Regions from separate parts of the Aliivibrio fischeri ATCC 7744 genome, predicted to be linked through region 1. Evidence: riboswitches for the same ligand, from Rfam matches in the RefSeq annotation. Region 1 holds a riboswitch; the other holds the start of a gene.

What was found. A riboswitch is a leader RNA that binds a small molecule or an ion and turns the genes downstream of it on or off. The one in region 1 is predicted to bind cobalamin.
Region 2: linked by a shared signal. The riboswitch ahead of AVFI_RS12820 (TonB-dependent receptor domain-containing protein) and the one ahead of AVFI_RS15565 (ABC transporter substrate-binding protein) in region 1 are both predicted to bind cobalamin.

The regions. Positions count from the first base shown of each region.
Region 1 covers NZ_CP092713.1:432,219-445,309, reverse strand. The annotation lists gene nfsA (oxygen-insensitive NADPH nitroreductase) at 1-39, shown strand, start outside; gene AVFI_RS15600 (L-serine ammonia-lyase) at 103-1,473, shown strand; gene AVFI_RS15595 (NupC/NupG family nucleoside CNT transporter) at 1,706-2,926, shown strand; gene deoD (purine-nucleoside phosphorylase) at 2,949-3,668, shown strand; gene guaD (guanine deaminase) at 3,726-5,072, shown strand; gene AVFI_RS15580 (Crp/Fnr family transcriptional regulator) at 5,210-5,848, shown strand; gene AVFI_RS15575 (ABC transporter ATP-binding protein) at 5,861-6,640, opposite strand; gene AVFI_RS15570 (FecCD family ABC transporter permease) at 6,637-7,677, opposite strand; gene AVFI_RS15565 (ABC transporter substrate-binding protein) at 7,677-8,594, opposite strand; cobalamin riboswitch at 8,614-8,748, opposite strand; gene AVFI_RS15560 (cobalamin adenosyltransferase) at 8,833-9,369, shown strand; gene AVFI_RS15555 (sensor domain-containing diguanylate cyclase) at 9,666-11,195, shown strand; gene AVFI_RS15550 (MFS transporter) at 11,231-12,424, opposite strand; gene AVFI_RS15545 (LysR family transcriptional regulator) at 12,526-13,091, shown strand, end outside.
Region 2 covers NZ_CP092712.1:2,778,849-2,799,723, forward strand. The annotation lists rRNA gene AVFI_RS12755 (16S ribosomal RNA) at 1-629, opposite strand, end outside; rRNA gene rrf (5S ribosomal RNA) at 994-1,109, opposite strand; rRNA gene AVFI_RS12765 (23S ribosomal RNA) at 1,204-4,094, opposite strand; tRNA gene AVFI_RS12770 (tRNA-Ala) at 4,363-4,438, opposite strand; tRNA gene AVFI_RS12775 (tRNA-Ile) at 4,475-4,551, opposite strand; rRNA gene AVFI_RS12780 (16S ribosomal RNA) at 4,621-6,173, opposite strand; rRNA gene rrf (5S ribosomal RNA) at 6,538-6,653, opposite strand; rRNA gene AVFI_RS12790 (23S ribosomal RNA) at 6,748-9,638, opposite strand; tRNA gene AVFI_RS12795 (tRNA-Ala) at 9,913-9,988, opposite strand; rRNA gene AVFI_RS12800 (16S ribosomal RNA) at 10,056-11,608, opposite strand; gene AVFI_RS12805 (RNA recognition motif domain-containing protein) at 12,161-12,643, shown strand; gene murI (glutamate racemase) at 12,606-13,394, opposite strand; gene AVFI_RS12815 (Dph6-related ATP pyrophosphatase) at 13,460-14,131, opposite strand; gene AVFI_RS12820 (TonB-dependent receptor domain-containing protein) at 14,186-16,030, opposite strand; cobalamin riboswitch at 16,077-16,301, opposite strand; gene trmA (tRNA (uridine(54)-C5)-methyltransferase TrmA) at 16,450-17,556, shown strand; one part of gene AVFI_RS12830 (IS3 family transposase) at 17,648-18,011, shown strand; one part of gene AVFI_RS12830 (IS3 family transposase) at 18,011-18,876, shown strand; gene AVFI_RS12835 (YijD family membrane protein) at 18,926-19,300, opposite strand; gene fabR (HTH-type transcriptional repressor FabR) at 19,351-20,028, opposite strand; gene sthA (Si-specific NAD(P)(+) transhydrogenase) at 20,263-20,875, shown strand, end outside.

The sequences.
Region 1 (13,091 bases):
AAAGGCTACTTAAATAATAAAGGCCTAGCTATTAAGTGATATAAGCATAAATAGAGAAAACAACTAAACTTAAAACAATAAATACGGTTTTAAGGTGTTGTTATGCTTTCTATCTTTGATATTTTCAAAATTGGGGTTGGTCCATCAAGTTCTCATACTAATGGGCCAATGATTGCGGGTTATCATTTTACTCAACTGATTGAGCCTTACTTACCTCAAATAACACGCATTCAAGTTGATCTTTATGGATCTCTTTCATTAACCGGTATAGGGCACCATACTGATCGTGCAACGCTTCTGGGTTTACTTGGAAACAAACCCGATACGATAAAAATAACCAGTGCCAATCGCGCTATGCGTAAAGCAATAGAAGAACATACCCTCCAACTCTCTGGCCTATCAACCATCTCCTTCGATTATCAAACAGACATGCGGTTTCATAAAACAAATTTACCCTTGCATGAAAATGGTATGACTATTTCTGCTTTTACTACTGATAACAAACAAATCGCAATCGAAACGTATTACTCTGTTGGCGGCGGTTTCATCGCAACCGAAAGCGAACTTAAAAATGAAAATCAAGCACCAGAAATCAAGGTAGAGTTCCCTTTTGGCTCAGCGGATGAAATGCTAGAAAAAGCAGAAAAGTATGGACTCAGCCTAAGTGGATTAGTCTTACGTAACGAAGTCTCATTCCAATCAATAGAAGCAATTAACTCTAAAGCAGACCAAATCTGGAAAGTCATGTCCCTTTGCATGGAAAGAGGCTTTCAAACTGAAGGCATTCTTGAAGGTGGCTTAAATGTCACCCGTAGAGCACCTGCATTACTCAAAAAATTAGAAGTGAATACATCCACGCATAATGATCCTATGGAAGTATTAGATTGGGTGAATCTGTTTGCTTTTGCCGTTAGCGAAGAAAATGCAGCGGGCGGTCAGGTTGTAACCTCCCCTACAAACGGAGCAGCAGGTGTGATCCCAAGTGTTTTGATGTACTACCACAAGTTTATTAAACCCTTAGACACTAAGCAACTTAAAGACTTTTTAGCCGTATCGGGTGCTATCGGGATTTTATACAAAACCAACGCCTCTATCTCTGGAGCCGAAGTTGGTTGCCAAGGTGAAGTTGGCGTGTCGTCCTCCATGGCGGCAGCGGGGCTAACATCGCTTCTTGGTGGCAGTAATGAACAAATTTGCATGGCCGCTGAAATTGCAATGGAACATTCCTTAGGCATGACTTGTGACCCTATTGGGGGACTGGTTCAGGTTCCTTGTATCGAACGAAACGCGATGGGAGCAATGAAAGCCATAAATGCTTCACGTATGGCGTTAAAGCGCACAAGCAAATGCTTAATCTCACTAGATAAAGTCATTGAGACCATGTACCAAACAGGAAAAGACATGAATAAGAAATATCGAGAAACTTCACTAGGAGGATTGGCTTTAATTCATATGGCTCCTCCTTGTGAGTAATAATGGCCGCTCTATACTTCCATGAAGCTCTTCTTCTACAGGCCTAAATAACTCGATTAAGCCCTATTTTCATAGTTTGATTTGCATAACAGAAATACAAATCAACCTCTTTAATTTGTGACTACTATCATACTATTCCCACACAAATAGATAAGAGCGGAAAAATTTCCGCTTTTTGCTTTTTTAGCCGCCGTATTGTCTTTATTACCTTTTAAATCCTTTGGAGTATTTCATGTCATTATTCATGAGCTGTGTTGGAATCTTGGTGCTATTGTTCATTGGATTTTTACTATCCGAGAATAAAAAAGCCATCAATGTAAGAACGATCGTCATTGCGCTTATTACTCAAATATCATTCGGGGCTTTTGTAATGTATGTTCCTTTAGGTCAAGGAATACTACAAATGATGAGTGATGCGGTTAATCATATTATTAACTTCTCAAATGAGGGACTAACCTTCGTATTTGGCGATCTCGCTAACTATAAAGTCGGCTTTATTTTTGTGATTAACGTTCTTTGTGTCGTTATCTTTATTTCTGCACTTATCTCCGTGCTTTATTACCTCAAAATAATGCAGTTTGTAATTAATTTAATCGGTGGTGCGTTATCTAAATTATTCGGTACGAGTAAGGCGGAATCAATGTCTGCTACAGCTAACATTTTTGTTGGCCCTATCGAAGCTCCTTCAATGGTACGTCCGTTAATCAAAAAAATGACTCGCTCTGAACTGTTTGCGGTAATGACAGGCGGATTAGCGAGCGTTGCTGGCGGTACAATGATTGGCTACATCAATTTAGGAATAGACCCAAAATATATTTTAACCGCTTGCTTTATGACGGCTCCTGCTGGACTTCTGTTTGCCAAATTACTTTGCCCACAAACAGAACAAGAAAAAATCACTAATGAAATCGAAATCGATGACGAAACCACACCTAAATCACTCTTAGATGCGATAACTGATGGTTCTATCATGGGGATGAATCAAGTCGCCACCGTGACAGCCTTACTTATCTCCTTTGTTGCTTTGATCGCATTAGTAAATAGCTTAGTTGGCGGTATTGGTGATTTAATCTCGATTGAAGGTTTAAGCCTAGAACTGATTATCGGTTATATATTATCTCCTCTGGCTTTTTTAATGGGGGTTCCTTGGAGCGAAGCCGTTACCGCAGCATCACTAATTGGCCAAAAAATTGCGGTTAATGAGTTTGTTGCCTATATCAACTTTATTGAAATAGCGGAAACCTTGTCTCCAAAGACTCAAGCTATTGTTGTATTCAGCCTTTGTGGTTTTGCCAACATTGGTTCTTTAGCGATGGTTATTGGTGGCCTTGGTGCTATATGTCCAAATAAACGCCATATTCTTTCGGAAATTGGACCTCGTGTTTTAATGGCCGCAATTCTTGCAAACTTAATGTCAGGTACCATTGCTGGTGCGCTTCTTTCATTTTCTTAACATGTACTAATAAGGATTAATCATGTCGACTCCACATATTAATGCACCACTGGATGCATTTGCAGATACTATCTTGATGCCAGGTGATCCACTTCGCGCAAAATTAATAGCAGAAACTTATTTAGAAAATGTTGTTCAAGTTACTGATGTTCGAGGCATGTTAGGTTTTACTGGCGAATTTAAAGGTCGAAAAATCTCAGTCATGGGTCACGGAATGGGCGCACCATCTGCATCCATTTACTTTCATGAACTAATGACAACTTATAAGGTAAAAAACTTCATCCGCATAGGAAGCTGTGGCGCTATTCATGATGATGTGAAACTTAAAGATCTTATTGTAGCTATTGGTGCATCAACCGATTCAAAAATGAATCGCATTCGTTTTAAAGATAACGATTTTGCTGCAACTGCAAATTACAATATGCTTAGCGAGTGTGTTAATACGTTAAAAACGACTGACATTAATTACCTTGTAGGTAACGTTTTTTCTTCTGATCTATTTTATCGTCCAGATGAAGAGCAATACGACATGATGGCACGTTATGGCATTCTTGGAGTAGAGATGGAAGTTAATGCACTTTATAGTGCAGCAGCAGAAAACCATTGTAATGCCGTTGCCCTATGTACCGTGACTGACCATATTAAAAACCATGAACATTTGACGGCGGATGAACGTCGCACTGAACTTCATGAAATGATTAATGTTGCACTGGATGTAGCATTAAAATTACCAACTGAATAAAACATATCTTAAAGGCCAATTAATCATTGGCCTTTTTTCAAAGTGTAGAAATAACTAATGAATATAAAAAAAGGCGTCGTTGGTAAAGTTTATCATTGCCCGATTAAAGGGGAATTTGAATTTATCTCTAATGGGCTGATTACTATCGATCAGCAAGGTAAGATATGTGACGTTCTCCATCCTTCCGATCCTAATTATTCAAAAACGCTTAACTTCTTAAAAGAAAAAGATTCTCTACAAGAGTTAACCGAACAACAATTTTTATTACCTGGCATGGTTGATCTTCATATCCATGCACCACAATGGCCTCAAGCTGGGAAAGGGTTAGATCTTCCTCTCAATGAATGGCTTGACCATTATACGTTCCCTTTAGAGCATAAGTTTAGCGATCTGTCATTTGCAGAACAGTACTACCCTCACCTAGTAAAAACCTATTTAGCTAACGGCACTACAACAGCAACCTATTTTGCGACTATAGATACTTCATCTTCTCTTTATTTGGCAGAAACTTGCATTAAATATGGCCAACGTGCATTAGTTGGTAAAATCTCAATGGATGATAAGGAGATGTGTCCTAGCTACTACGTGGAAGAGAGTGCAGATCACTCTATTCAAGAAGCAGAAAAATTCATAATATCGTTTTCTCAACTAGCTAATAACAATAACTTAGTCGAACCAATCATCACGCCTAGGTTTATCCCTACCTGTTCGTTAGACGCATTAAAAGGGTTAGGTGATTTAGCGAAAAAATATCAATGTGCGGTTCAAACTCATGCTTCAGAAAGCGATTGGGCAAGAGATTTCAGCCAAGAAAAATACAATAAAACAGATATCGAAATTTACAACGAAGCAGGACTACTTGGTGAACGAACCATCTTAGCTCACTCTATCTTCTTAACCGATTCAGACATTAGCACTATCAAACAAAAAGGCTCGGGAATCGCTCACTGTCCAAGGTCCAATATCTATTTTGCAAATGCAGCATTGCCATTACGTGAATACTTAGATCAAGAGATTCAGCTCGGATTAGGCTCTGACATTGCAGGTGGCCCTTTTCCCTCGCTATTTATGGCTTGCTCAGATGCAGTCCTTCACTCAAGAGCACGAGAATGTGGAACAAATGCGAGTCTACCGGCAGAGATAAGGGGGCAAGAAAACAGCCGAGTCTCATTACTAGAAGCTTACTGGATGGCAACAACAGGTGGCGGTCAATTACTAAAGCTACCAGTTGGACAGTTTAAAAAGGGTTACTGCTTCGACGCTCTAGTTATTGATGATGAAGATTCTAACCTATTGATTTGTCCTGAACTCGATTCACCTCAAGACATACTAGAAAAAATCATCACTCACACAACCAGAAATAATATTCGTCAAATCTGGGTTGATGGCAATCAAGTAAAGTAAAACATTTAGAGCTGAGTTTGCAGAAAGAATCACGAACTGAGACAAAGCAGAATATTCTGCAACTCGCTCTTTATTATTATCGCATTTTTTTATGAAACCATTACCATAGAGCTATCTTTAATACACAGAGATAGAGCATGGATCTGTTTCAACAATTAATCTCAGAGCTTAATTTACCTAAGATCTCTTATGTTAAGAATGAGTTACTTTTACAGCAATCGACACCAATTAATTCGCTTCTATTTTGCCAAGACGCCGATTTAACCATTTTCCATATAAATGAACATGGTAAAGAATTTATTCTTGGAGTAGATACGAATTATTCAGGTCCTCTAGGTGAGATGGAATTCTTCCAACGAAAGCCTTATTCAACGTTGAATGTTAAAGCGAATAAAGCTGGTTATCTCTATAAAATTCCTAAACTTAAACTTCTTGAATTATTAAGAGAAAAACCAGAGCTAACGATTCTTCTGCTCGAATTCATTTCAACAAGATATAACAAAAATATCACTAAGTTAATGAATAACATCACATTATCAGCAAGGATTAATGTCATCGAACAGATCCTTGAATTAAAACAGCACTCAAATAGTCCGCTATTTAAAATTCCTGTGACCTTAAAAGCCAAGCAGCTAGGTATAACTGACCGATGCTATCGCCAAATTTTACAAGTTTTGAAAAAAGAAAATAAGCTAATCAAACAAGGGCATGAGTTTGAGTTACTGGATGAAAAAGCACTAAAAGACGAAGTGCTTTATACCGAAGTAGACAAATAAAAATGATCATCACTATTTTTTATATGGCGATACGATCGTATTTCCTGTCACGGCATGATGAGAGACCATCACCAAATCTTGATATAAGGTGCGAATATTCTCTTCACTCAACACATCATTTGGCTTTCCTTCAGCCATAATTTCACCTTGATTAATCAAAATCAAACGATCACAAAACTCAGCAGCGGTATTTAAGTTATGAATAGCAACCAATGCTGATTTTCCTTTTTGACATTCTTGGTATAAGACATTCATTAATTGAGATTCATGGCCAATATCTAAACTCGCTGTTGGCTCATCAAACAACATTAAAGGCGTATCTTGAACTAAAGTTCGGGCAAAATGAACGAGCTGTTTTTCACCACCAGATAAATCAGTAACATTACGCTTATGTAAATGCTCTATTCCCACTTTTTCTAATGCAGCTTGGCTTTGTTTCTCTATCTCAGCTGGAGATATAATTGAGTGTTGCTGTCTCGCATGAAAACCAAAACCAATGGTTTCCATCACATTAAAAGAAAAAGCGGCTTCACTGTATTGAGGCAAATAACTCATACATAACGCACGCTCAATATGAGATAAAACAGCAAGAGATTGACCTTGGATCTCAATACTTCCTTCGGCATAAGGCTGGAATCCACTGATGCACTTCATTAATGTACTTTTACCCGCGCCATTCGGGCCAATAATACCAACCAATTCACCAGAATTGACGGTAAATGAAATCGACTTTAATAATGCTTTAGTCCCAACCTGATAGTTTAATTGTGAGACATTTAATAATGGTTTCATGCTAAACGTCCCTTTCTTTGAAATCGAATGATCAAACCAATAAAGTAGCAACCACCAATAAATGAAGTAATGATCCCCGCTTTCAATTCATTAGGCGCAATGATCCAACGTCCTAATAAGTCACAAACCAATAGAAATATCACACCAAATATGGCTGAAAACGGCAATAATTTCTCATGACTTGGTCCTACTAATAGACGCACTAAATGAGGAACCATTAAGCCGATAAAACCAATAGGTCCAGCAATAGCAATCGACATCGCCGTTAATAACGTAGCAAACATCAATAATTTAAATCGTGTCTGTTTTACATTTAGCCCCATACCATGAGCACTCTCCTCACCTAAAGCGAGTAAATTGAGAGAACGACTCTCTTTGAGTAACAAGGTAGACACAATAATAATCACAGGTGTTGGCCATAATAAATGCTGCCACATACGACCATCCAGCCCCCCCATTGCCCAGAAAACAAATTGACTGACTTCATACTGTTGCGCCATTAATAGCAGTCCCATACGAGCACCGCCCAATAAACTCGATAGCGCCAAGCCAGTTAATATTAAAAATAAAATTTGTGAAGAAGAGTGACGAGATGCAAGAACATAAATAAACGCAGAAGCAACAAGAGCACCAACCGTTGTAAAAATAGGTAACCACATCGGGTTCATAAAAGAAAAACCCGTCACAATAGCGATAACAGCACCAAAACTGCTTCCCGAACTTACTCCTAATACATCAGGGCTCGCTAATGGGTTTTTAAATAATCCTTGAGTACAGGCTCCAGCTAAAGCCAATGCACCACCAGCCATAATTGCCGCACACGCCCTTGGCAAACGAATGTGCATCACAATTGCAGAGGCAAGCGGATACTCTTTAGTTGCTAACTCACTCCCACCAAATATATAACTCTTAAACATAGCTAAAATATCAATGATTGGAATGTGAACCGCACCAAGACTTAAATAAGCCAAGAATAATCCTAAAAATATGCAAATAGCAGCAACCGCTTGGAATGAGGTTAAACGATAAAAAGACATTAGCGTTTCTTATAAGCAGAATGATTAACAAACAAAATCGCATCAACAATATATTGACTGTAAACGCTTCTTAAAACGTGGGGCATTTGATAAACGCGTCCGTTTTTAATCGCTTTTACTGATTGCAGAGAAGGGTCAGATAAGACGTCTTGCTTAAATTTATCAGCACCTTTTTCATCTCCATACACCCACGCAGGTATAAATAAAATATCAGGATTTAATGCAATGACCATTTCTTTAGATACAGGAACTTGTCCGTATTTATCACTCACTAGCCCTTCAATGGCATTATTCAGATTTGCCTGTTTTAAGACTTCATCCCAAGTAGAATCTTGACCGCTCGATGTTCCCCACGGATTATAATCCAAAGCAGTTAATCGCTTTTTAGGTAAGATAACCTCTTGCTGTAAACGCTGTTGCATATCTTCGATGACTCGCTCAGCAGCAAGTCGACGATTAACAATATCACCGACTCGCAAAATCTCTGTTTCAACCTCTTTTAAGGTATTAGGCGTTTGAATGCGATAAACCGGGATACCAGCACTCTCAATAATCGCTAACTTTGATGCATCACTCCAATTAGCAGCAAAAACAATGTCAGGACGATTCGCTATGATCATTTCCACATTAAGTGCTAACAAAGGTATTGATTTTGGCAATATATCTTTAATCGCTGAATAGTTAGGATTATTAGCAAGATCTGTCAAACTGGATAATTGTTCTTTATCAACCAACTCCAATAATACGGCATCGGTGAATAACGTTTTTGACGATATTTTTGTAGGTGCTTTCTCTAAAATAACGGTATTACCTAACCCATCAACAACATGTAATGGATAGGTAGTTTCGGCCATCGTTGACCAAGAAAGCAAAAGAGAAAAAACAATAATAAATGGGTTTAACGCAAGCCAACGCATGGCAACTCCTGTAAATCGCGTACATAATATGAACCAACTTCGTATCTGACTCAAACTCTTGCAAGCTCTCACAGTGGCGCGCCCGTTACGGATTCTCACCGTATTCCGAAGTAATCTTCATTGTACGATGCTATGTTGATATATTCTATCTATAACCCTGAAAACATGGGATTAATTAGAGATACCCCCTACAACGTGATAAAATTCATCACCTCTTTAATCAACAAAGTAAATATTTATGGCACTTAAAGCATCTGGAAATATTGGTGAACTTTCATACCCATTCATTTTTGAAGACAGCCCATTATGTGACTTTGAAATATTAACGGATGAATTGTGTGCCTATACTGGCTTAGCTCTATCACAAGTAACTAATCAAGAAGTCCGTGAATCGCTAGAACGTCTACAACCAAAAATATTTCACCTTAATGGCTCGATTCGTGGGAAATGTGGCATCTTTGAGCTAGACGTTCAAGAGCTCGTGTCTGAAATGTTTTACTTTAAAGAACAAGTTCATGACAAAGGTAAGCGCTTTGTTCTTCCTCGTGGAACTGGCCCAGTGATTCAACTTCATCAATGCCGTAGCTTAAGTAAAAAAGTGGTTCGTGCCTTAGTCCTTATTGATAAATTAACCAATAAAACCATCCCAGAAACACTTCCTCGTTTTGCAAATGCGCTCGCTAACTATTACTTTGTGCTTACACGAGTATTAAACCAAGATATGGGTATTGATGAACCTGAATACACAAGCATTAATTATCCAACACCTGAATAGGTTAAATGTTATGTAAATATATCGTTAAGCGAATAATGAAAAAGAATATTAATAATAAGAACCATAATATTCTCTTTCATTATCAATGGCAGTAACACGATACAAGTCAATGCAACTCTATTTATGATCTTTAATTATATTGATAGCAAACCTCATATATTATAAAGTCCACCTCAATTATTACAGTCATGCAATAAATGACTTTTTTGTTAAATTTAGGTTAAGTGATTAGAGTGATTACATTTGGTAAGTCCAATAAATTATTTTTTTGGCCACGCTTTATCGTTTTATTTACAATGTTAAATATCTTATTATTTTCAGTGTTTTATTTCTATAAGTTCTCACAGAACCAGATAGAAATAAGTAAAATAAAATCAGAACAAAGTGCTCTAATTTCAGCACAAAAAAAATACATTGCCATGACTCTAAACAGCATTGGGCAAGACTTACTGCTGCTTTCTGATTTTATTGAAATTAACAAAGCGTATCAAAAACACGAACGTAAACTCATTAAACTAGCTGAAATGAACACGCTTGCTCTGAGCTTACGTAAAGGACTTTATGATCAATTAAGATACCTTGATCTTGAAGGCAATGAGCTCATTCGTATTAACTATAATAATGGTATTCCAAGTGTTGTTGCTGGTAATGAATTACAAAATAAATTTAACCGTTATTATTTTCAAGACAGCTTATCTTTAAATGATGGGGATATTTACGTTTCTATTTTAGATTTAAATATTGAGCATGGTGAAATCGAAGAACCTTATAAACCTATGATTCGTCTAGCTACGCCTGTATATGATGATCAGGGAAATAAAAGAGGTATCGTTATATTAAATTACCTTGCAGCGCATTTATTAGATGGTCTAAAACTATTTTCTTTGGATAAAAGAAACCATCACATGCTAATAAACAGTAATAATTACTTTTTATTTTATGATAAGAGACCCGATCTCGAATTTGCTTTCATGTTTAGTGATGACAAAAGTAAAACATACCCAGAAATTTATCCAATAACTTATTCTTGTATCGAGAAAGAATCTAAAGGTCAATATGAAATTGGTTCAGGTATTTTAACGTTCGATTCCGTCTTCGCTTACCCTAAAAATTTAGATTCAGTGAAATCAGTTAAAATTGTGAAAACGGACTCATGTTGGCGATTGATCACTTTTGTTCCTAATTACCCTAAGTGGTCAATTGAGCGAATCTCAAGCGGTGAAGTGACTCTAATTGGATGCTTTATTCTACTTTCTTTTGTTGTATCGTTGGTTATTACTCAATTACAACTGAAGAAAAAAATTGACCATAACGAAATAAAAAAACTGGCTCACCACGATAGCCTGACAGGCCTAATCAACCGTGGATACTTTAAAAAACTGTTTCATTGGAAAATGCAAAAAGCACGAAAAAATGAAACTAAATTAGCTCTGATCTACATTGATTTAGATGGATTTAAAGATCTCAATGACAACTTTGGCCACAGTGCAGGTGATTTAGCATTAAAAGCAGTAGCTCGAAATCTATACAGTACTTTCGCAGAAAATAGCTATGTTGCTCGATTAGGTGGTGATGAATTTGCCGTGCTTATTCATACGATTATTGATGAAGAAGCAATATTTGCTCTTGTTGAGGAGTTTTTAGAAAGCAGTAATGCACCATTGATGCTTGAAGATATTCCATACCAACTAAGCACAAGTATTGGTATCGCTTTCTTCCCTGAACATGGTCGTTCTATTAATGACTTAATGCACAACGCTGATGCTGCAATGTATGACATTAAACGTTCAGGAAAGAATGGATTTAAAGTATTTGAAAACCTTTAACTCAGGTTTTTATTACTAGGCTATATTGACCTTTTCTACGCCCAAGCCACTTTAGCTTGGGCGTAGTGATTTAAACGCCAACATAAAGCAAAAATAATCATATATAGGAAACTCGCTCCAAGCATTACTGTATTCCACCCTCCATGCTGCCAACAAAACATCAAATAAAAACCACCTAAACTACCACTGACATAATAATGCACCAAATACAAAGCTGTCGCCGTAGATTTAGCAGTTTCTGCTTGCTGACTCACCCAACCATAAGCTAATGAATGAGTAAAAAACGCTCCAAAGCTTAATACATTTAAACCAATCACTATTATAATTAGTGAATCGCTTGTCGTAATAAGCATTCCAATTAAGCTAATGAATGTCCCTACGAACATACCAAATACAGAACTAAAACGTTGACTCCATAAACCCACTAACCTAGAGCTTACCGTTCCGGATAAATAACAAAGAAAAATCATAGAAGTAACGCTTAAAGGTAAAGAGTAAGGCTCAGCAATTAGTCGAAAGCCAGTAACAGAATAAAGGTTTACAAATAAAGCAAAATTCACCCCGCCAATAACCATAGCAAGAAAGAGACGTCGGTTTCTTAAGTGTTGCACTATCACTCGATAATAAGAAGATAATTCCATTTTATCTTCATGGATTTTACTCTCTTTTGGTAATACAAATGCAACAAGCATCGCACCAATAAAACTGACACTAGCCATGAATATCACGGCAGTTTGCCAATCAAAATGATCCGTAATAATCCCTCCAAACAACCGCCCTGAAATACCACCTAATGAGTTTGCACTAATATAAGCACCGATCGCATAACTGAACGCTTTTGCTGTAAATGCTTCAGCCATATAAGCAACCGCTACAGCTGTAAACCCAGCTAGAGCCATCCCCATTATGGCTCGACTCACAATTAATACGGTTAAGCTATCTGTAAATAGCGACAATAAGCCTATTGCTGGTAATAAAAATAGACTTAATAACATCACATTACGACGACCAATAAAATCAGAGACAATAGCCCAAGGCAAAAGCATAAAGGCTAACGTAAATGTTCCAGCAGCTAGCAACCAATTGATTTTCGTGGCAGATACAGAAAAGTGCTCAGCAAGAACAGGTAGCATTGGCTGAAACAAATATAAATTACAAAATACAATAAAAGACCCAAATGCAAGAGCTGCACTTACTTGATAATAGGCCTTACTTTTAAACTCAATCATCTTAGTGATCGCCATTAGAAAACTGTACTAAAACTGTAGCAACTCCATTTGAATAGTGAAAATATATTATAATTATCATTTCAATAGCATTTAGTTATCACATGGATACTCGACTTCTTACTTATTTTGTTTCTATTGCTGAGCACAAAAACATGACACACGCCGCTCGCGCTCTACACATAGCTCAACCTGCCTTAAGTGTTGCAATAAAAAAACTAGAGAACCAACTAGAACTAGAACTATTTCGTAGAGATGAGAGAAAAATGATACTGACTCATGAAGGCGAAGTATTACTAACTCATGCAAAGCAAATCCTACAACAATTGGACGACGCCACACTGGCGATGAAAGAATTACGAGGTTTAGAGAAAGGGGAAGTTAGATTAGGTGTTCCAAGTATTATGGGGACCTATTATTTCCCAGATGTTTTAATGGCATTTAAAAGTCGTTATCCAAAATTAAAACTCACCATTGTTGATGCTGGTGCTCAATCAATACAAAAAATGCTGCTTGATGGTGAAATTGATCTTGGGATTACACAAATAAAAAACCTACCGAATGAACTGGATTCTGACCACTTACTTCGCTCCCAAATGGTTGCAGTTGTAAGTAATGAACATGAATTTGCTGATAAAAAATCACTCACTTTTTCAGAGTTTTTCTCTCA
Region 2 (20,875 bases), on a different replicon from region 1:
AGCCCCGGGCTTTCACATCTGACTTAATGAACCACCTGCATGCGCTTTACGCCCAGTAATTCCGATTAACGCTCGCACCCTCCGTATTACCGCGGCTGCTGGCACGGAGTTAGCCGGTGCTTCTTCTGTAGGTAACGTCAAATGCTGCAGCTATTAACTACAACACCTTCCTCCCTACTGAAAGTACTTTACAACCCGAAGGCCTTCTTCATACACGCGGCATGGCTGCATCAGGCTTTCGCCCATTGTGCAATATTCCCCACTGCTGCCTCCCGTAGGAGTCTGGACCGTGTCTCAGTTCCAGTGTGGCTGATCATCCTCTCAGACCAGCTAGAGATCGTCGCCTTGGTGAGCTCTTACCTCACCAACTAGCTAATCTCACCTGGGCTAATCTTAGCGCGAGAGGCCCGAAGGTCCCCCTCTTTGGTCCGAAGACATTATGCGGTATTAGCTATCGTTTCCAATAGTTATCCCCCACACTAAGGCATATTCCCAGGCATTACTCACCCGTCCGCCGCTCGACGCCCTTAACGTTCCCCGAAGGTTCAGTTAAGTCGTTTCCGCTCGACTTGCATGTGTTAGGCCTGCCGCCAGCGTTCAATCTGAGCCATGATCAAACTCTTCAATTAAAGTTTTTTGGTTTGTTTCAGCAGAAACAAAACCGACTCAATGATTAATACTGATTGTTACATAAAAGTAATTTTGTGTAGTCACTCAGTTCATTGATAATTTGTTGATTATCAATTCACAAGTGCCCACACAGATTGATTTGGTTAAATTGTTAAAGAGCTTGTCTTTCAACCACTTAGCGTTTCCGCTTCGTCGTTTCAGGCTGCGTATAATACGCTGTCTGATTTGAAAGTCAAGATAATATTTTCAACTTTTTCAATTATTTTTGAATCGTTAAAAACGTTATGTTGACTTGGCTCACAGTGACAGTCTGGGAGCGAAATAAAAGCCCGTTCAACTGAACGGGCTCTCATTCAAATTCAAGCCTGGCGATGTCCTACTCTCACATGGGGAAACCCCACACTACCATCGGCGCTATTACGTTTCACTTCTGAGTTCGGCATGGGATCAGGTGGGTCCATAATGCTATGGTCGCCAAGCAAATTCTTTAATTTGGAAAGCTTATTGTGTTCTTAATCACATTCAATTTGTTTCTTGCAACTTCAAATCCGTTCAAAACCCCTTGGGTGTTGTATGGTTAAGCCTCACGGGCAATTAGTATCAGTTAGCTCAATGCCTCGCAGCACTTACACACCTGACCTATCTACGTCGTAGTCTCCAACAACCCTTTAGGATACTTAAAGTATCAGGGATGACTCATCTCAGGGCTCGCTTCACGCTTAGATGCTTTCAGCGTTTATCGATTCCGAACTTAGCTACCGGGCAATGCCACTGGCGTGACAACCCGAACACCAGAGGTTCGTCCACTCCGGTCCTCTCGTACTAGGAGCAGCCCCCTTCAATCATCCAACGCCCACGGCAGATAGGGACCGAACTGTCTCACGACGTTCTAAACCCAGCTCGCGTACCACTTTAAATGGCGAACAGCCATACCCTTGGGACCGACTTCAGCCCCAGGATGTGATGAGCCGACATCGAGGTGCCAAACACCGCCGTCGATATGAACTCTTGGGCGGTATCAGCCTGTTATCCCCGGAGTACCTTTTATCCGTTGAGCGATGGCCCTTCCATTCAGAACCACCGGATCACTATGACCTGCTTTCGCACCTGCTCGAATTGTCATTCTCGCAGTCAAGCGGGCTTATGCCATTGCACTAACCTCACGATGTCCAACCGTGATTAGCCCACCTTCGTGCTCCTCCGTTACTCTTTGGGAGGAGACCGCCCCAGTCAAACTACCCACCAGGCACTGTCCGCAACCCCGATAAGGGGCCAACGTTAGAACATCAAGCATACAAGGGTGGTATTTCAAGATTGCCTCCACAAATACTGGCGTACTTGCTTCAAAGGCTCCCACCTATCCTACACATGTAGGGTCAATGTTCAGTGCCAAGCTGTAGTAAAGGTTCACGGGGTCTTTCCGTCTAGCCGCGGGTACACTGCATCTTCACAGCGATTTCAATTTCACTGAGTCTCGGGTGGAGACAGCGTGGCCATCATTACGCCATTCGTGCAGGTCGGAACTTACCCGACAAGGAATTTCGCTACCTTAGGACCGTTATAGTTACGGCCGCCGTTTACTTGGGCTTCGATCAAGAGCTTCGACCGAAGTCTAACCCCATCAATTAACCTTCAAGCACCGGGCAGGCGTCACACCGTATACGTCATCTTACGATTTAGCACAGTGCTATGTTTTTAATAAACAGTTGCAGCCACCTGGTATCTGCGACTCCCGGCAGCTTAGAGAGCAAGTCTCATCACCGCTAGGAGCGTACCTTCTCCCGAAGTTACGGTACCATTTTGCCTAGTTCCTTCACCCGAGTTCTCTCAAGCGCCTTAGTATTCTCTACTCGACCACCTGTGTCGGTTTGGGGTACGATTCCTTACAATCTGAAGCTTAGAGGCTTTTCCTGGAAGCATGGCATCAATGGCTTCACTACCGTAGTAGCTCGACATCGTATCTCAGCCTAGTGTATTCCCGGATTTGCCTAAGAATACAGCCTACATACTTGAACTTGGACGACCGTCGCCAAGCCCACCTAGCCTTCTCCGTCCCCCCATCGCAATTGTAAGAAGTACGGGAATATTAACCCGTTTCCCATCGACTACGCCTTTCGGCCTCGCCTTAGGGGTCGACTTACCCTGCCCCGATTAACGTTGGACAGGAACCCTTGGTCTTCCGGCGAGCGGGTTTTTCACCCGCTTTATCGTTACTCATGTCAGCATTCGCACTTCTGATACGTCCAGCACGCTTTACAACGCACCTTCAACCGCTTACAGAACGCTCCCCTACCCAATACAGTAAACTGTATTGCCGCAGCTTCGGTGTATAGTTTAGCCCCGTTACATCTTCCGCGCAGGCCGACTCGACCAGTGAGCTATTACGCTTTCTTTAAATGATGGCTGCTTCTAAGCCAACATCCTGGCTGTCTGAGCCTTCCCACATCGTTTCCCACTTAACTATAACTTTGGGACCTTAGCTGGCGGTCTGGGTTGTTTCCCTCTCCACGACGGACGTTAGCACCCGCCGTGTGTCTCCCGGATAGTACTTACTGGTATTCGGAGTTTGCAAAGGGTTGGTAAGTCGGGATGACCCCCTAGCCTTAACAGTGCTCTACCCCCAGTAGTATTCGTCCGAGGCTCTACCTAAATAGATTTCGGGGAGAACCAGCTATCTCCAGGTTTGATTGGCCTTTCACCCCTAGCCACAAGTCATCCGCTAATTTTTCAACATTAGTCGGTTCGGTCCTCCAATTGATGTTACTCAATCTTCAACCTGCCCATGGCTAGATCACCTGGTTTCGGGTCTATATCCAGAGACTGAACGCCCAGTTAAGACTCGGTTTCCCTACGGCTCCCCTAAACGGTTAACCTTGCCACTGAATATAAGTCGCTGACCCATTATACAAAAGGTACGCAGTCACACCACGAGGGTGCTCCTACTGCTTGTACGTACACGGTTTCAGGTTCTATTTCACTCCCCTCACAGGGGTTCTTTTCGCCTTTCCCTCACGGTACTGGTTCACTATCGGTCAGTCAGTAGTATTTAGCCTTGGAGGATGGTCCCCCCATATTCAGACAGGATATCACGTGTCCCGCCTTACTCGTTTTCACTGATGATGAGATGTCGGTTACGGGGCTATCACCCTGTATCGCGGCACTTTCCAGAGCCTTCACCTGTCTCATTAAAAGCTTAAGGGCTAACCCAATTTCGCTCGCCGCTACTTTCGGGATCTCGGTTGATTTCTCTTCCTCGGGGTACTTAGATGTTTCAGTTCTCCCGGTTCGCCTCACTACACTATGTATTCATGTAGTGATACGTGCTTATGCACGTGGGTTTCCCCATTCAGAAATCCCAGACTCAAATGGTTTTTACTACCTAATCTGGGCTTATCGCAAGTTAATACGTCTTTCATCGCCTCTGACTGCCAAGGCATCCACCGTGTACGCTTAGTCACTTAACCATACAACCCCAAGAGGTTTCGTATGGCATAAACAACCAAGGTTGAACTCGTCATTGCGAGTTCTGGTTTTTCGCCGGATTCAAAATACAAGAACACTTGAATGTGTTGTTCTTCGTTTTACAAAGTAAAACAAAGGATATTAAGAACTTTTAAATTTTGATTTGAATAACTCGTAAGTTATTTAAATCAGTCAGCTTTCCAAATTGTTAAAGAGCAATGTTTCTTTCGAAACCATTTTTAAAGACTCTCAAATGAGAATACTTAAAGATGGTGGAGCTATGCGGGATCGAACCGCAGACCTCCTGCGTGCAAGGCAGGCGCTCTCCCAGCTGAGCTATAACCCCAAATATAATGTTATCCAATACTTTCTGGAGAAGTATTGGTGGGTCTGAGTGGATTTGAACCACCGACCTCACCCTTATCAGGGGTGCGCTCTAACCAACTGAGCTACAGACCCAACATTAAGTCTCTTAATTTTTTAACCTAATCAATCTGTGTGAACACTCATAAATCGTAATCTATCGTTTAAGGAGGTGATCCAGCCCCAGGTTCCCCTAGGGCTACCTTGTTACGACTTCACCCCAGTCATGAACCACAAAGTGGTGAGCGTCCTCCCGAAGGTTAAACTACCCACTTCTTTTGCAGCCCACTCCCATGGTGTGACGGGCGGTGTGTACAAGGCCCGGGAACGTATTCACCGTAGCATTCTGATCTACGATTACTAGCGATTCCGACTTCATGGAGTCGAGTTGCAGACTCCAATCCGGACTACGACGCACTTTTTGGGATTCGCTCACTATCGCTAGCTTGCAGCCCTCTGTATGCGCCATTGTAGCACGTGTGTAGCCCTACTCGTAAGGGCCATGATGACTTGACGTCGTCCCCACCTTCCTCCGGTTTATCACCGGCAGTCTCCCTGGAGTTCCCACCATTACGTGCTGGCAAACAAGGATAAGGGTTGCGCTCGTTGCGGGACTTAACCCAACATTTCACAACACGAGCTGACGACAGCCATGCAGCACCTGTCTCAGAGTTCCCGAAGGCACTAAGCTATCTCTAGCGAATTCTCTGGATGTCAAGAGTAGGTAAGGTTCTTCGCGTTGCATCGAATTAAACCACATGCTCCACCGCTTGTGCGGGCCCCCGTCAATTCATTTGAGTTTTAATCTTGCGACCGTACTCCCCAGGCGGTCTACTTAACGCGTTAGCTCCGAAAGCCACTCCTCAAGGGAACAACCTCCAAGTAGACATCGTTTACGGCGTGGACTACCAGGGTATCTAATCCTGTTTGCTCCCCACGCTTTCGCATCTGAGTGTCAGTGTCTGTCCAGGGGGCCGCCTTCGCCACTGGTATTCCTTCAGATCTCTACGCATTTCACCGCTACACCTGAAATTCTACCCCCCTCTACAGCACTCTAGTTCACCAGTTTCAAATGCGGTTCCGAGGTTGAGCCCCGGGCTTTCACATCTGACTTAATGAACCACCTGCATGCGCTTTACGCCCAGTAATTCCGATTAACGCTCGCACCCTCCGTATTACCGCGGCTGCTGGCACGGAGTTAGCCGGTGCTTCTTCTGTAGGTAACGTCAAATGCTGCAGCTATTAACTACAACACCTTCCTCCCTACTGAAAGTACTTTACAACCCGAAGGCCTTCTTCATACACGCGGCATGGCTGCATCAGGCTTTCGCCCATTGTGCAATATTCCCCACTGCTGCCTCCCGTAGGAGTCTGGACCGTGTCTCAGTTCCAGTGTGGCTGATCATCCTCTCAGACCAGCTAGAGATCGTCGCCTTGGTGAGCTCTTACCTCACCAACTAGCTAATCTCACCTGGGCTAATCTTAGCGCGAGAGGCCCGAAGGTCCCCCTCTTTGGTCCGAAGACATTATGCGGTATTAGCTATCGTTTCCAATAGTTATCCCCCACACTAAGGCATATTCCCAGGCATTACTCACCCGTCCGCCGCTCGACGCCCTTAACGTTCCCCGAAGGTTCAGTTAAGTCGTTTCCGCTCGACTTGCATGTGTTAGGCCTGCCGCCAGCGTTCAATCTGAGCCATGATCAAACTCTTCAATTAAAGTTTTTTGGTTTGTTTCAGCAGAAACAAAACCGACTCAATGATTAATACTGATTGTTACATAAAAGTAATTTTGTGTAGTCACTCAGTTCATTGATAATTTGTTGATTATCAATTCACAAGTGCCCACACAGATTGATTTGGTTAAATTGTTAAAGAGCTTGTCTTTCAACCACTTAGCGTTTCCGCTTCGTCGTTTCAGGCTGCGTATAATACGCTGTCTGATTTGAAAGTCAAGATAATATTTTCAACTTTTTCAATTATTTTTGAATCGTTAAAAACGTTATGTTGACTTGGCTCACAGTGACAGTCTGGGAGCGAAATAAAAGCCCGTTCAACTGAACGGGCTCTCATTCAAATTCAAGCCTGGCGATGTCCTACTCTCACATGGGGAAACCCCACACTACCATCGGCGCTATTACGTTTCACTTCTGAGTTCGGCATGGGATCAGGTGGGTCCATAATGCTATGGTCGCCAAGCAAATTCTTTAATTTGGAAAGCTTATTGTGTTCTTAATCACATTCAATTTGTTTCTTGCAACTTCAAATCCGTTCAAAACCCCTTGGGTGTTGTATGGTTAAGCCTCACGGGCAATTAGTATCAGTTAGCTCAATGCCTCGCAGCACTTACACACCTGACCTATCTACGTCGTAGTCTCCAACAACCCTTTAGGATACTTAAAGTATCAGGGATGACTCATCTCAGGGCTCGCTTCACGCTTAGATGCTTTCAGCGTTTATCGATTCCGAACTTAGCTACCGGGCAATGCCACTGGCGTGACAACCCGAACACCAGAGGTTCGTCCACTCCGGTCCTCTCGTACTAGGAGCAGCCCCCTTCAATCATCCAACGCCCACGGCAGATAGGGACCGAACTGTCTCACGACGTTCTAAACCCAGCTCGCGTACCACTTTAAATGGCGAACAGCCATACCCTTGGGACCGACTTCAGCCCCAGGATGTGATGAGCCGACATCGAGGTGCCAAACACCGCCGTCGATATGAACTCTTGGGCGGTATCAGCCTGTTATCCCCGGAGTACCTTTTATCCGTTGAGCGATGGCCCTTCCATTCAGAACCACCGGATCACTATGACCTGCTTTCGCACCTGCTCGAATTGTCATTCTCGCAGTCAAGCGGGCTTATGCCATTGCACTAACCTCACGATGTCCAACCGTGATTAGCCCACCTTCGTGCTCCTCCGTTACTCTTTGGGAGGAGACCGCCCCAGTCAAACTACCCACCAGGCACTGTCCGCAACCCCGATAAGGGGCCAACGTTAGAACATCAAGCATACAAGGGTGGTATTTCAAGATTGCCTCCACAAATACTGGCGTACTTGCTTCAAAGGCTCCCACCTATCCTACACATGTAGGGTCAATGTTCAGTGCCAAGCTGTAGTAAAGGTTCACGGGGTCTTTCCGTCTAGCCGCGGGTACACTGCATCTTCACAGCGATTTCAATTTCACTGAGTCTCGGGTGGAGACAGCGTGGCCATCATTACGCCATTCGTGCAGGTCGGAACTTACCCGACAAGGAATTTCGCTACCTTAGGACCGTTATAGTTACGGCCGCCGTTTACTTGGGCTTCGATCAAGAGCTTCGACCGAAGTCTAACCCCATCAATTAACCTTCAAGCACCGGGCAGGCGTCACACCGTATACGTCATCTTACGATTTAGCACAGTGCTATGTTTTTAATAAACAGTTGCAGCCACCTGGTATCTGCGACTCCCGGCAGCTTAGAGAGCAAGTCTCATCACCGCTAGGAGCGTACCTTCTCCCGAAGTTACGGTACCATTTTGCCTAGTTCCTTCACCCGAGTTCTCTCAAGCGCCTTAGTATTCTCTACTCGACCACCTGTGTCGGTTTGGGGTACGATTCCTTACAATCTGAAGCTTAGAGGCTTTTCCTGGAAGCATGGCATCAATGGCTTCACTACCGTAGTAGCTCGACATCGTATCTCAGCCTAGTGTATTCCCGGATTTGCCTAAGAATACAGCCTACATACTTGAACTTGGACGACCGTCGCCAAGCCCACCTAGCCTTCTCCGTCCCCCCATCGCAATTGTAAGAAGTACGGGAATATTAACCCGTTTCCCATCGACTACGCCTTTCGGCCTCGCCTTAGGGGTCGACTTACCCTGCCCCGATTAACGTTGGACAGGAACCCTTGGTCTTCCGGCGAGCGGGTTTTTCACCCGCTTTATCGTTACTCATGTCAGCATTCGCACTTCTGATACGTCCAGCACGCTTTACAACGCACCTTCAACCGCTTACAGAACGCTCCCCTACCCAATACAGTAAACTGTATTGCCGCAGCTTCGGTGTATAGTTTAGCCCCGTTACATCTTCCGCGCAGGCCGACTCGACCAGTGAGCTATTACGCTTTCTTTAAATGATGGCTGCTTCTAAGCCAACATCCTGGCTGTCTGAGCCTTCCCACATCGTTTCCCACTTAACTATAACTTTGGGACCTTAGCTGGCGGTCTGGGTTGTTTCCCTCTCCACGACGGACGTTAGCACCCGCCGTGTGTCTCCCGGATAGTACTTACTGGTATTCGGAGTTTGCAAAGGGTTGGTAAGTCGGGATGACCCCCTAGCCTTAACAGTGCTCTACCCCCAGTAGTATTCGTCCGAGGCTCTACCTAAATAGATTTCGGGGAGAACCAGCTATCTCCAGGTTTGATTGGCCTTTCACCCCTAGCCACAAGTCATCCGCTAATTTTTCAACATTAGTCGGTTCGGTCCTCCAATTGATGTTACTCAATCTTCAACCTGCCCATGGCTAGATCACCTGGTTTCGGGTCTATATCCAGAGACTGAACGCCCAGTTAAGACTCGGTTTCCCTACGGCTCCCCTAAACGGTTAACCTTGCCACTGAATATAAGTCGCTGACCCATTATACAAAAGGTACGCAGTCACACCACGAGGGTGCTCCTACTGCTTGTACGTACACGGTTTCAGGTTCTATTTCACTCCCCTCACAGGGGTTCTTTTCGCCTTTCCCTCACGGTACTGGTTCACTATCGGTCAGTCAGTAGTATTTAGCCTTGGAGGATGGTCCCCCCATATTCAGACAGGATATCACGTGTCCCGCCTTACTCGTTTTCACTGATGATGAGATGTCGGTTACGGGGCTATCACCCTGTATCGCGGCACTTTCCAGAGCCTTCACCTGTCTCATTAAAAGCTTAAGGGCTAACCCAATTTCGCTCGCCGCTACTTTCGGGATCTCGGTTGATTTCTCTTCCTCGGGGTACTTAGATGTTTCAGTTCTCCCGGTTCGCCTCACTACACTATGTATTCATGTAGTGATACGTGCTTATGCACGTGGGTTTCCCCATTCAGAAATCCCAGACTCAAATGGTTTTTACTACCTAATCTGGGCTTATCGCAAGTTAATACGTCTTTCATCGCCTCTGACTGCCAAGGCATCCACCGTGTACGCTTAGTCACTTAACCATACAACCCCAAGAGGTTTCGTATGGCATAAACAACCAAGGTTGAACTCGTCATTGCGAGTTCTGGTTTTTCGCCGGATTCAAAATACAAGAACACTTGAATGTGTTGTTCTTCGTTTTACAAAGTAAAACAAAGGATATTAAGAACTTTTAAATTTTGATTTGAATAACTCGTAAGTTATTTAAATCAGTCAGCTTTCCAAATTGTTAAAGAGCGATTTCACGCTTATGCGTGTAACCATTTTTAAAGACTCTCAAGTGAGAATACTTAAAGATGGTGGAGCTATGCGGGATCGAACCGCAGACCTCTTCGCTGCCAGCGAAGCGCTCTCCCAGCTGAGCTATAGCCCCACATAGTCTCTTTAATTTTTTAACCTAATCAATCTGTGTGAACACTCATAAATCGTAATCTATCGTTTAAGGAGGTGATCCAGCCCCAGGTTCCCCTAGGGCTACCTTGTTACGACTTCACCCCAGTCATGAACCACAAAGTGGTGAGCGTCCTCCCGAAGGTTAAACTACCCACTTCTTTTGCAGCCCACTCCCATGGTGTGACGGGCGGTGTGTACAAGGCCCGGGAACGTATTCACCGTAGCATTCTGATCTACGATTACTAGCGATTCCGACTTCATGGAGTCGAGTTGCAGACTCCAATCCGGACTACGACGCACTTTTTGGGATTCGCTCACTATCGCTAGCTTGCAGCCCTCTGTATGCGCCATTGTAGCACGTGTGTAGCCCTACTCGTAAGGGCCATGATGACTTGACGTCGTCCCCACCTTCCTCCGGTTTATCACCGGCAGTCTCCCTGGAGTTCCCACCATTACGTGCTGGCAAACAAGGATAAGGGTTGCGCTCGTTGCGGGACTTAACCCAACATTTCACAACACGAGCTGACGACAGCCATGCAGCACCTGTCTCAGAGTTCCCGAAGGCACTAAGCTATCTCTAGCGAATTCTCTGGATGTCAAGAGTAGGTAAGGTTCTTCGCGTTGCATCGAATTAAACCACATGCTCCACCGCTTGTGCGGGCCCCCGTCAATTCATTTGAGTTTTAATCTTGCGACCGTACTCCCCAGGCGGTCTACTTAACGCGTTAGCTCCGAAAGCCACTCCTCAAGGGAACAACCTCCAAGTAGACATCGTTTACGGCGTGGACTACCAGGGTATCTAATCCTGTTTGCTCCCCACGCTTTCGCATCTGAGTGTCAGTGTCTGTCCAGGGGGCCGCCTTCGCCACTGGTATTCCTTCAGATCTCTACGCATTTCACCGCTACACCTGAAATTCTACCCCCCTCTACAGCACTCTAGTTCACCAGTTTCAAATGCGGTTCCGAGGTTGAGCCCCGGGCTTTCACATCTGACTTAATGAACCACCTGCATGCGCTTTACGCCCAGTAATTCCGATTAACGCTCGCACCCTCCGTATTACCGCGGCTGCTGGCACGGAGTTAGCCGGTGCTTCTTCTGTAGGTAACGTCAAATGCTGCAGCTATTAACTACAACACCTTCCTCCCTACTGAAAGTACTTTACAACCCGAAGGCCTTCTTCATACACGCGGCATGGCTGCATCAGGCTTTCGCCCATTGTGCAATATTCCCCACTGCTGCCTCCCGTAGGAGTCTGGACCGTGTCTCAGTTCCAGTGTGGCTGATCATCCTCTCAGACCAGCTAGAGATCGTCGCCTTGGTGAGCTCTTACCTCACCAACTAGCTAATCTCACCTGGGCTAATCTTAGCGCGAGAGGCCCGAAGGTCCCCCTCTTTGGTCCGAAGACATTATGCGGTATTAGCTATCGTTTCCAATAGTTATCCCCCACACTAAGGCATATTCCCAGGCATTACTCACCCGTCCGCCGCTCGACGCCCTTAACGTTCCCCGAAGGTTCAGTTAAGTCGTTTCCGCTCGACTTGCATGTGTTAGGCCTGCCGCCAGCGTTCAATCTGAGCCATGATCAAACTCTTCAATTAAAGTTTTTTTGGTTTGTTTCAGCAGAAACAAAGCCGACTCAATGATTAATACTGATTGTTACATAAAAGTAATTTTGTGTAGTCACTCAGTTCATTGATTATTTGCTTGCTTTCGCAAACAGTGATTATCAACTCACAAGTGCCCACACAGATTGATTTGGTTAAATTGTTAAAGAGCTTTTCTTTCAACGACTTGCGTTTCCGTTTCGTCGTTTGAGGCTGCGTATAATACAGAGCCAAATTATTAAGTCAAGGATTATTTTCAAATTATTTTGAAGTCCTAAAACTCATTGTTCTCATGGCTAAAGTTATTTATCTTTTCCTTGGGAACGGAGGCGCATTATAGAGAGCTAATTAGGATTGGCAAGCGATATTTAAAAATAATCATCTAAGTGATTATTTTCTACACAGATCACTTTTTTTCAAACAAACCCCCTACAAGAAATGAACAATGGCTTAATTAGTTGGCAATTGATACACAATATAAGTAGTATCAATGTGATTTTATTGTTAATTCATCACTTTCCATTTATTTACTAGACCTTACTTATCATGAAATCTACTAATTCAAACATTGCTATTATTGCTATCGCTGCACTAGGTGCAGGAGCAATCTCTTTATTTCCAACAGTATCTCCGGCTTTTGCTTTCGCTTTTGGCGCAGTGATTACAGGTTTTACGGTTTTAACTATTAACAAAGCTCCAGCACAATCAAACTCAAATGATTCTGCTGATACTGCTCCAAACTCAGATCAAGCTAGTACTACATTATATGTGGGTAATTTACCTTATCGTGCAAATGAGTCAGATGTAAAAGAACTCTTTGCTGAATTTGGTGATGTATTTGCAGTACGTTTAATGAAAGACAAGCGTACAGGTAAAAGAAGAGGCTTTGGTTTCGTAGTAGTTGCAACAAAAGACGCTGACAACGTTATTGAAAACTTAAACAATAACGAATTTGATCAGCGAACTCTAAAAGTGCGTATTGCTAATGATCCTAAAACTTCGGGTAACCCAAACACTGAAGAGAACTAAAATTTAGTTCTTTGAATGTATGATTTAGTGCCTCTTCTTTTATAGAGGGGGCACTACAAAATACCTCACCTTCAAAAAGAACTGCACTTTCCACCCCATCCCCATTCAATAATTGTTTTACCCTTCTAGCTATTGCCTCTCCAGAATCAATAAGCAATATTTTATTTCCCAGTGCTTTTTTTATTTCATTCTTTAGAAAAGGAAAATGAGTACAACCTAGAACGATCGTATCTACTTTATTTTGCCAAGGAGATAAAATCTCTTTTAGCTCCGCAATATCTACATCAATTCCGATCATCTTTTCTTCCGCCATTTCAACCAGTCGCGTTGAGCCTAATAGCTGGACATCAGATATAGGAGCAAAAGATTTGATCAAATCATACGTGTAGCTTCTCTTTACTGTCGCAGGCGTTGCAAGTAAACCAATCTTATTTGATACCAGAGCTGCGGGTTTGATGGCAGGAACAACACCTACTACAGGTATATCTAATTTATCCCTAAGAGAAGGAAGTACAACAGTGCTTGCTGTATTACAAGCAATCACAACGATATCGATAGGGAATTTAGAACATAACTTAGAGATAATGTGTGTCGTTCTTTCTATAAGTACAGATTCAGTTAGTTCACCATAAGGAAATGCCGCATTATCAAACGCATAAATATACTTAGCTAAAGGTAACTGATATTTAATTTCTTTATATACCGATAATCCACCGATACCTGAATCAAAAATCAAAATGTGTTTTGGCATAACTGAAACCACAGACTCTATTGTAAGCCGATATAAAAAGATGAGCTCTAATCATACCTCTTGCACTAGTTTTGTAAAACAGAAGCGTTATAACGAAGATGAGTAAAGCGCTCCTGTTTTTCAATTTGCATCTCAGATAATTGGATTGAACCTTTAAAACATGGTGCGCTAACCACTAAAGAATGAAACTCACCGTTTTCTCCGCAAGGATCTACTTCTATTGGTAACTGTGCAATCAATTCTCTTGTGTATACTTTTCCACAAAACTGATTATCAAGTTGAGTCCCATCAGTTGTAACAAGAATAGTTTTAATACCTAATGAAATAATCTCCTCAGCCAAGTCTCTGCTTGATTGCCCTATTAAAGGAAAAACACAGTCCCAACCTGCTTTTTCGATATAGCTTTTACGATAATCAACAATGCCATTGCAAAACATGTCACCGAAAGCAACAGAATCAAACTCAATACCACATTCTTTTAAACCAGTTATGACTAAACTTTGATATTCATTATTAGCAGGGAACACGGTTGGTAATTCGATTGTGATTAATGGCAGATCGACTAAATCAGCTTGCATTTGAACAACTGATAATGGAGTTACTTGAAATGGGACTTCATTTGCTACATGTGTCGTATATAAAGCAACAACTTCATAGTCAGGATTCTCAAACAACCGAATAAGAGTGAGGGTTGAATCCTTTCCTGATGACCAACTAATAATAACTTTCTTTTTCATTCATACCTCTAAATGAAAAACCGCCAATGAAGGCGGTTTTGCTAACTCTGCTATTTAGAATCTATATGTTACAGTCCCGTAGTAACTACGCTCTTGCGTGTTATAACCACCCGCTGTTTCATATTCTTCATTAAATATATTTGCAATTCGAGCACTCACCGAAAAAGAATCTGTTATAAAATAAGTCCCTGCGAGGTCAAAAAGAGAATATGAATCAAGCATATCACCGCCAGAATAATCTAGACGTTCACCTTGATATAAATAGCTTAAATCAAATAAGAAATCATTAACTGCATATGAGCTATTCCATTTACCACTTTTCTTTGCTCTTCGAGCTAAAACCTCACCAGTATCATCATTTTTAGGATCCATCCAATCAAAACTTAATTGATGGTAAATTGCTCCTGTATTAAAGCTACTGGATATTTCTATTCCTTCAATTGTTGCTTTATCTACATTCTCACTAGGTGTCCCATAAACAATTAAGTCTGTAATTTTATTTTTATATGCCGCTAAACGAATAGTCGCTAAAAAATAATCAACAATAAGTGCAACTTCCATATTTTCCGATTGTTCTGGTTTTAAATTTGGGTTGCCACTATCGCCATAAATAGGATTAGTTGAATAAAGATCATTAAATGTAGGAGCTCTAAATGCAGTTCCAGAATTAAATGTAAGTTTATAATGTTCTATAACTTGGTAACCAACACCAAATTGCCACGTTGTATTATTACCATAACGCTGATTATCATCATTTCGTAAACTAGCTTCTAGCTGGAGGTCATCTTTTTGATAAACTCCCGTTACAAACCCTGCTAAGTTTGTTCTTGAAGTTTCATCAAACTTTGCAGCGTCTGTTGAATTAGATACATCATCTTTATACCAATCAATGCCACCACCAACATTTAACTCATTAGTTAATTGATAAAAACTATTCAAATAAACCGAGTTACGCTGAGTTTCAAAAGTAGCATCAGTATAAACACCAGTCCAAGAACTATAAGAATGTTCATTATTATGATCCTGATTAGTGGCTACAACTAATGACGTTACCCACTTATCAGTTTTGTATTCATTACTTAAAGCTACGTTATAATTCTTACTATCTTTAGAAGATGCAGCTGGATCATAATCAACCGAACCTTCGCTATAATCAATATTTACTCTGCTATTAAATGATTCTGAAAATTTATATGCTAATTCTAAAGATAAGTTATTACTTTCAAACCCATCATTATCACTATCTTTACTAGGGTCATAATTACTATTCGATTCACTATATGCGGAAAAACCATCTTCTTTTTCTTGGCTTACAGCTACTTTCACATATAAACTATCGTTTACTTTTGTACTTGTTACTGCACTAAGTTGTTGATATTTATTAGAACCAAGACCACCACTAATTTCAGTATATTCATTAGTTGTCGATGTAATGATATTAATAACACCGCCGATAGCATCTGCACCATAAATAGCAGTACGAGGACCTCTAATATACTCAACTCTTTCTACACCATTAAGTGAAATAGCATTAATGGCTGCCACTCCCGAAGTTGCACTTCCTAATCTAACACCATTCATTAGAATTAATACATGATCTGATTCCGTACCACGAATAAATAAACTCGTTTTCTGGCCATAGCCACCATTTTTTCCAATTTGAACACCAGGTAATCGGCGAAGAACCTCATCAAGAGATTTAGCTTGCATTGCTTCAATATCTTCTTTTGTAACTACTTCTACAGGCGCAATCACATCTTTGGCTGACTGCTCAAATCTGTTCGCAGTAACAACCATGGTTTCATCGGTTTCTGTTGTGGTATTTTTAGCAAATACAGGGGGTGTATAGGCGTGTGAAAGCAGCGACACTACAGCTGTCGCTAAGGCAGTTTTTTTCATTTCCGTTGTTTCCTAAAATCGCGTTAAGTCCATATAGCAATACGTAATGTATTACTTATTGCTGGCAGGTCTTCGGACTTGAGAGCAGTTAACCTAGAGTACTCACTTCCCATTATTTTTCGATATCCTTAAAATATCTAAACTTAACAGTGTGAAAAATTGTACCTTCGTTCTCTCTTACCGCTGCGCGTCAGTTCTGGATTTTCACCAGATTCCCTATTCAGGCTATAATTAATATTAAAAATAGCGCACCAACATGGGCGAAATAGTAGTGACCTACACTATCTTTGTCTAGGTTTATGCGCTCAATATCACGTATTAGTATTAATTAGTTTCGATCAATAACACACAAATACTGGACAACAGATCTCTATCGCATAAAATCGGCGCTCTTATTTTGAGCAGCGTGAGGCAAGACGATGACACAATCAGTCATGAACCCAGAAAATTATCAAGTACAATTAGATGAAAAAGCAGAAGCACTCTCTGCTATGTTTTCTGAATTTAATGTTCCAGAACTGGAAGTCTTTTCCTCTCCTGCTGAAAACTACCGCATGCGTGCTGAATTTCGTGTGTGGCATGAAGGTGACGAAATGTATTACGTCATGTTCAACCAAGAGACCAAAGAAAAATACCGTGTTGATTACTTCTTACCTGCAAGCCGTTTAATTAACGATTTAATGCCATTACTAACAGAAGCAGTAAAAGAAAGTAAAACACTTCGCTATAAAATGTTCCAAGTGGATTTCTTATCGACGCTTAGTGGCGAAATTTTGGTGTCGATGCTTTATCACCGTCAACTAGATGATGCTTGGAAAGAAGAAGCGAAAGCATTAAAACAACGTCTGAATGATGAAGGTTTTAACCTAAATATCATTGGTCGTGCACGTAAAATGAAAATCGTTTTAGACCAAGAGTTTGTTATTGAAAAACTTAAAGTTAATGACGACATCTTAACGTATAAGCAAGTTGAGAATAGCTTTACACAACCAAACGGCATTGTTGCTCAAAAAATGCTGGAATGGGCAGTGGATTGTACACAAAACAGTCAAGGCGACCTACTTGAATTATATTGTGGTAACGGTAACTTCTCATTGGCATTAGCGAAAAACTTTGATCGCGTTCTGGCTACCGAATTAGCAAAACCATCTGTTGATTCTGCTCAATACAACATTGCTGCAAATAACATTGATAATGTACAAATCATTCGAATGTCTGCTGAAGATTTTACTGATGCTATGGAAGGTAAACGTGAATTTAGACGCTTAAAAGATCAAAATATCGATCTAAAAAGCTATAACTGCAACACTATCTTTGTTGATCCACCTCGTTCTGGAATGGATGAAGGGACTTGTAAGATGGTTCAAGGTTACGAGCGTATTATGTACATCTCTTGTAATCCTGAAACGCTAAAAGAAAACTTAGAAATTTTAAGCCAAACGCACAACATTACGCGTTTTGCTTTATTTGACCAGTTCCCATATACACACCATATGGAAGCAGGCGTTTTCTTAGAAAGAAAATAAACTTAAAAAAAAGGCTCAGAGCGTAATGTTCTGAGCCTTTTTTTATGAACTGTCTCGTCCTGAAATGTGTTTACACATTTAGGACTTTTATATGACAAATCAAGAAAAAACAAAGAATAAGCGAACTCAACGCGATTATTCATTAGGCTTTAAATTGCAGCTTGTTGCCGCTATAGAAAAAGGCGATATGACCTATAAGCAAGCTCAAAACATTTATGGCATTCAAGGTCGATCTACCGTACTTACTTGGTTAAGAAAACACGGTAAGATGGACTGGTCTCAATCACCTAAGATTATTATGCCTAAATCCCCGAAAGCGAAAGAATCGCCTGCACAAAAAATTAAACGTTTAGAGCGAGAGCTTGATGATGAAAGAATGCGTAATTTATTACTTAATGAAGTAGTGAATATCATGGACGCAGAACATGGTGCAGGCCTTAGAAAAAAGTATATTGCCAAGGAGCAAGAAGTCTTCAAAAGCAGAAAATGATCAGCTTAGAGCGAGCTAGTCAGCTACTTGGCATTACAAGACAATGTATATACCAACAAGAACGTAGAGCTCTGAAACGTGCCGTTGAACTTTCACCGGTTAAAAATATGGTGCAAGAAATTCGTCGATATATGCCTCGTATTGGAGGTAAAAAATTATATTTTTTACTTAAGCCCAAATTCATCACTCATGGCATAAAGTTAGGCAGAGATAACTTTTTTTCCTATTTAAGAAATGAGTGCTTATTAGTAAAACCTAAACGAAGTTATACAAAAACTACCTATAGTAAGCATTGGATGAAAAAACATCCTAATTTACTTAAAGAAGTAACACCTCAAGCATCTGAAGAGGTTTTTGTTAGTGATATCACTTACGTTCAATCACAAAAAGGTATTCATTATTTATCTTTAGTAACAGATGCTTATAGTCGAAAGATAATGGGATATGAATTAAGTGATGAAATGAAAGCTACTGATGTAGTCAAAGCTCTTGATATGGCGATAGATAGCCGTCAATATCAAAGGAGTACGATTCATCATTCAGACCGAGGATTACAGTATTGTTCAAAGGTTTATCAGGAAAAATTGAATAAAAATGATATTAAGCCATCAATGACGGATGGTTATGATTGCTATCAAAATGCATTAGCAGAGCGAATAAATGGGATACTTAAACAAGAGTTTCTTTTGTATGACTGTAAAGATTTAGAGGAGTTAAGGCATTTAGTTGAAGAATCTATTTTTATTTATAATGAAATGCGGCCACATTTAAGCTTGGGAATGAGTACACCAAATCAAGTACACAAAAAAGCCAAGTGCGTACGCACTTAGCTTTCAATTAAAAATCGTCAACGTATTTTAGGACGAGACAAACGGTTATTTATATTTCTGTGTGAGTATCTTTCTTTTTCAAAATACCCATTTTCACACCAATCCAAAGTAACAAAGCCAGAGCGACTAAAATCGAAAAGAAATTAGAACCCGCTTCTGGGTATTGTGCTTTTACTAATGCTGAATGACCAAACAATCCTACAAAAAAACAAGCCACTGCAATAAGCGGAGTATCTTCGCTCACTGGCGGTCGTAAGTATTCTTGATATAAACCTTGAGCCGCTAGAACCAATGCAATAATCGGAAAAATTGAGAAAGCAACTTCAGTTACTGTTAATCCAACCCAAACGGCATTTAAACAAAGACCTGCCACCACTGATAGCGCTAATGTCTTTCGTTCATTTCTACTATTTTCATGTGTCATGTTTTTACCTCATACAGACATTGATTCACTGCGATCAATGCATCTACATTCTATTTTTCATTTTCTTTACGATACCAATACGCTCCTTTAGAGAGCATTCGTAATTGAAAAATGAGTCGCTCAGATAATTCAGTTCGTGATGCCGAGTCTAAATCTAACGCCTCTGCTCCTGAACTAAATACAAGTGTTACCGATGCCTCAGCCTGAACCAATGCTTCTTCACGAGCTACTCCTGTTGTGGCAACTAAATATTCGGTAAGTTCCGCAACAAAGTGTTGGATTTCTCTTGCTACCGCAGCACGAAAAGCGGGTGATGTTCCTGAACGTTCACGTAGTAATAAGCGAAAAACGTTAGGACTTCCCTCAATAAACTCCATGAAAGTTTCAACAGAAGTTCTAATGACACTCCCTTCTACGACTATACGTTGGCGAGCCTGTCTCATTAATTGACGTAATATCAAACCACCTTCATCTACCAGAGTTAGGCCTAACTCATCCATATCTTTAAAGTGTCGATAAAAAGACGTTGGAGCAATTCCAGCTTCTCGAGTAACCTCTCGTAAGCTTAAACTCGTAAAACCTCGCTCGGCACATAATAGGCAAAAAGCAGCATCAATGATGGTTCTTCGAGTTCTTTCTTTTTGTTGAGCACGAACGCCTTTTGCACTCACTGGGCGCTTTACTTCTGAGACTGCATTGAGATCATCAGCTTCAAATTCAGGATACATATACTTTACCGTTTATTGCGTGATTTAATTTAATGGGTATCACAAACTTCCGCCAACCCACATTATCGATTTCTACTTACCTATGTAAATAATGAAATCACTAATACGACAGATTTCCATAAACAACGTGATCCTCTCCACTCTATCTTAATCACTTGATTTACCAAACGAATGAAAAGGTTAAAATACTTTTTTAGCAATGTTGCGATATTGATAATAATTAAGGCGCTAATAATGACTAATTCAACCCCTATACGTTCAACCCATTTTGATGCCATTGTAATTGGTAGTGGCCCAGGTGGAGAAGGGGCTGCAATGGGTCTAACTAAAGCCAACTTAAATGTCGCAATTATTGAAAGAGAACCAAGTGTTGGTGGCGGGTGTACACACTGGGGAACCATTCCATCGAAAGCACTGCGTCATGCGGTTAGTCGTATTATCGAGTTTAACTCAAACCCTCTTTACTGTAAGAATAATACCAGTCTTCATTCTACTTTTTCGGATATTTTAGGTCATGCGAAAAGTGTAATAGATAAGCAGACTCGTATGAGACAGGGGTTCTACGATCGCAACCAATGTTCTCTCATCTTTGGAGAAGCGAGTTTCGTAGAAAAAAATACTGTTGCGGTTACAGCAAAAGATGGCTCCATTGAAACCTACACAGCAGATAAATTTATTATTGCTACAGGCTCTCGTCCATATCGTCCTGAAGGTATTAATTTTAACCATAGTCGTGTTTATGACAGCGATTCTATCTTATCTCTTAAACACGATCCTCGTCATATCATTATTTACGGTGCCGGTGTCATTGGAAGTGAATACGCTTCTATTTTTAGAGGACTAGGTG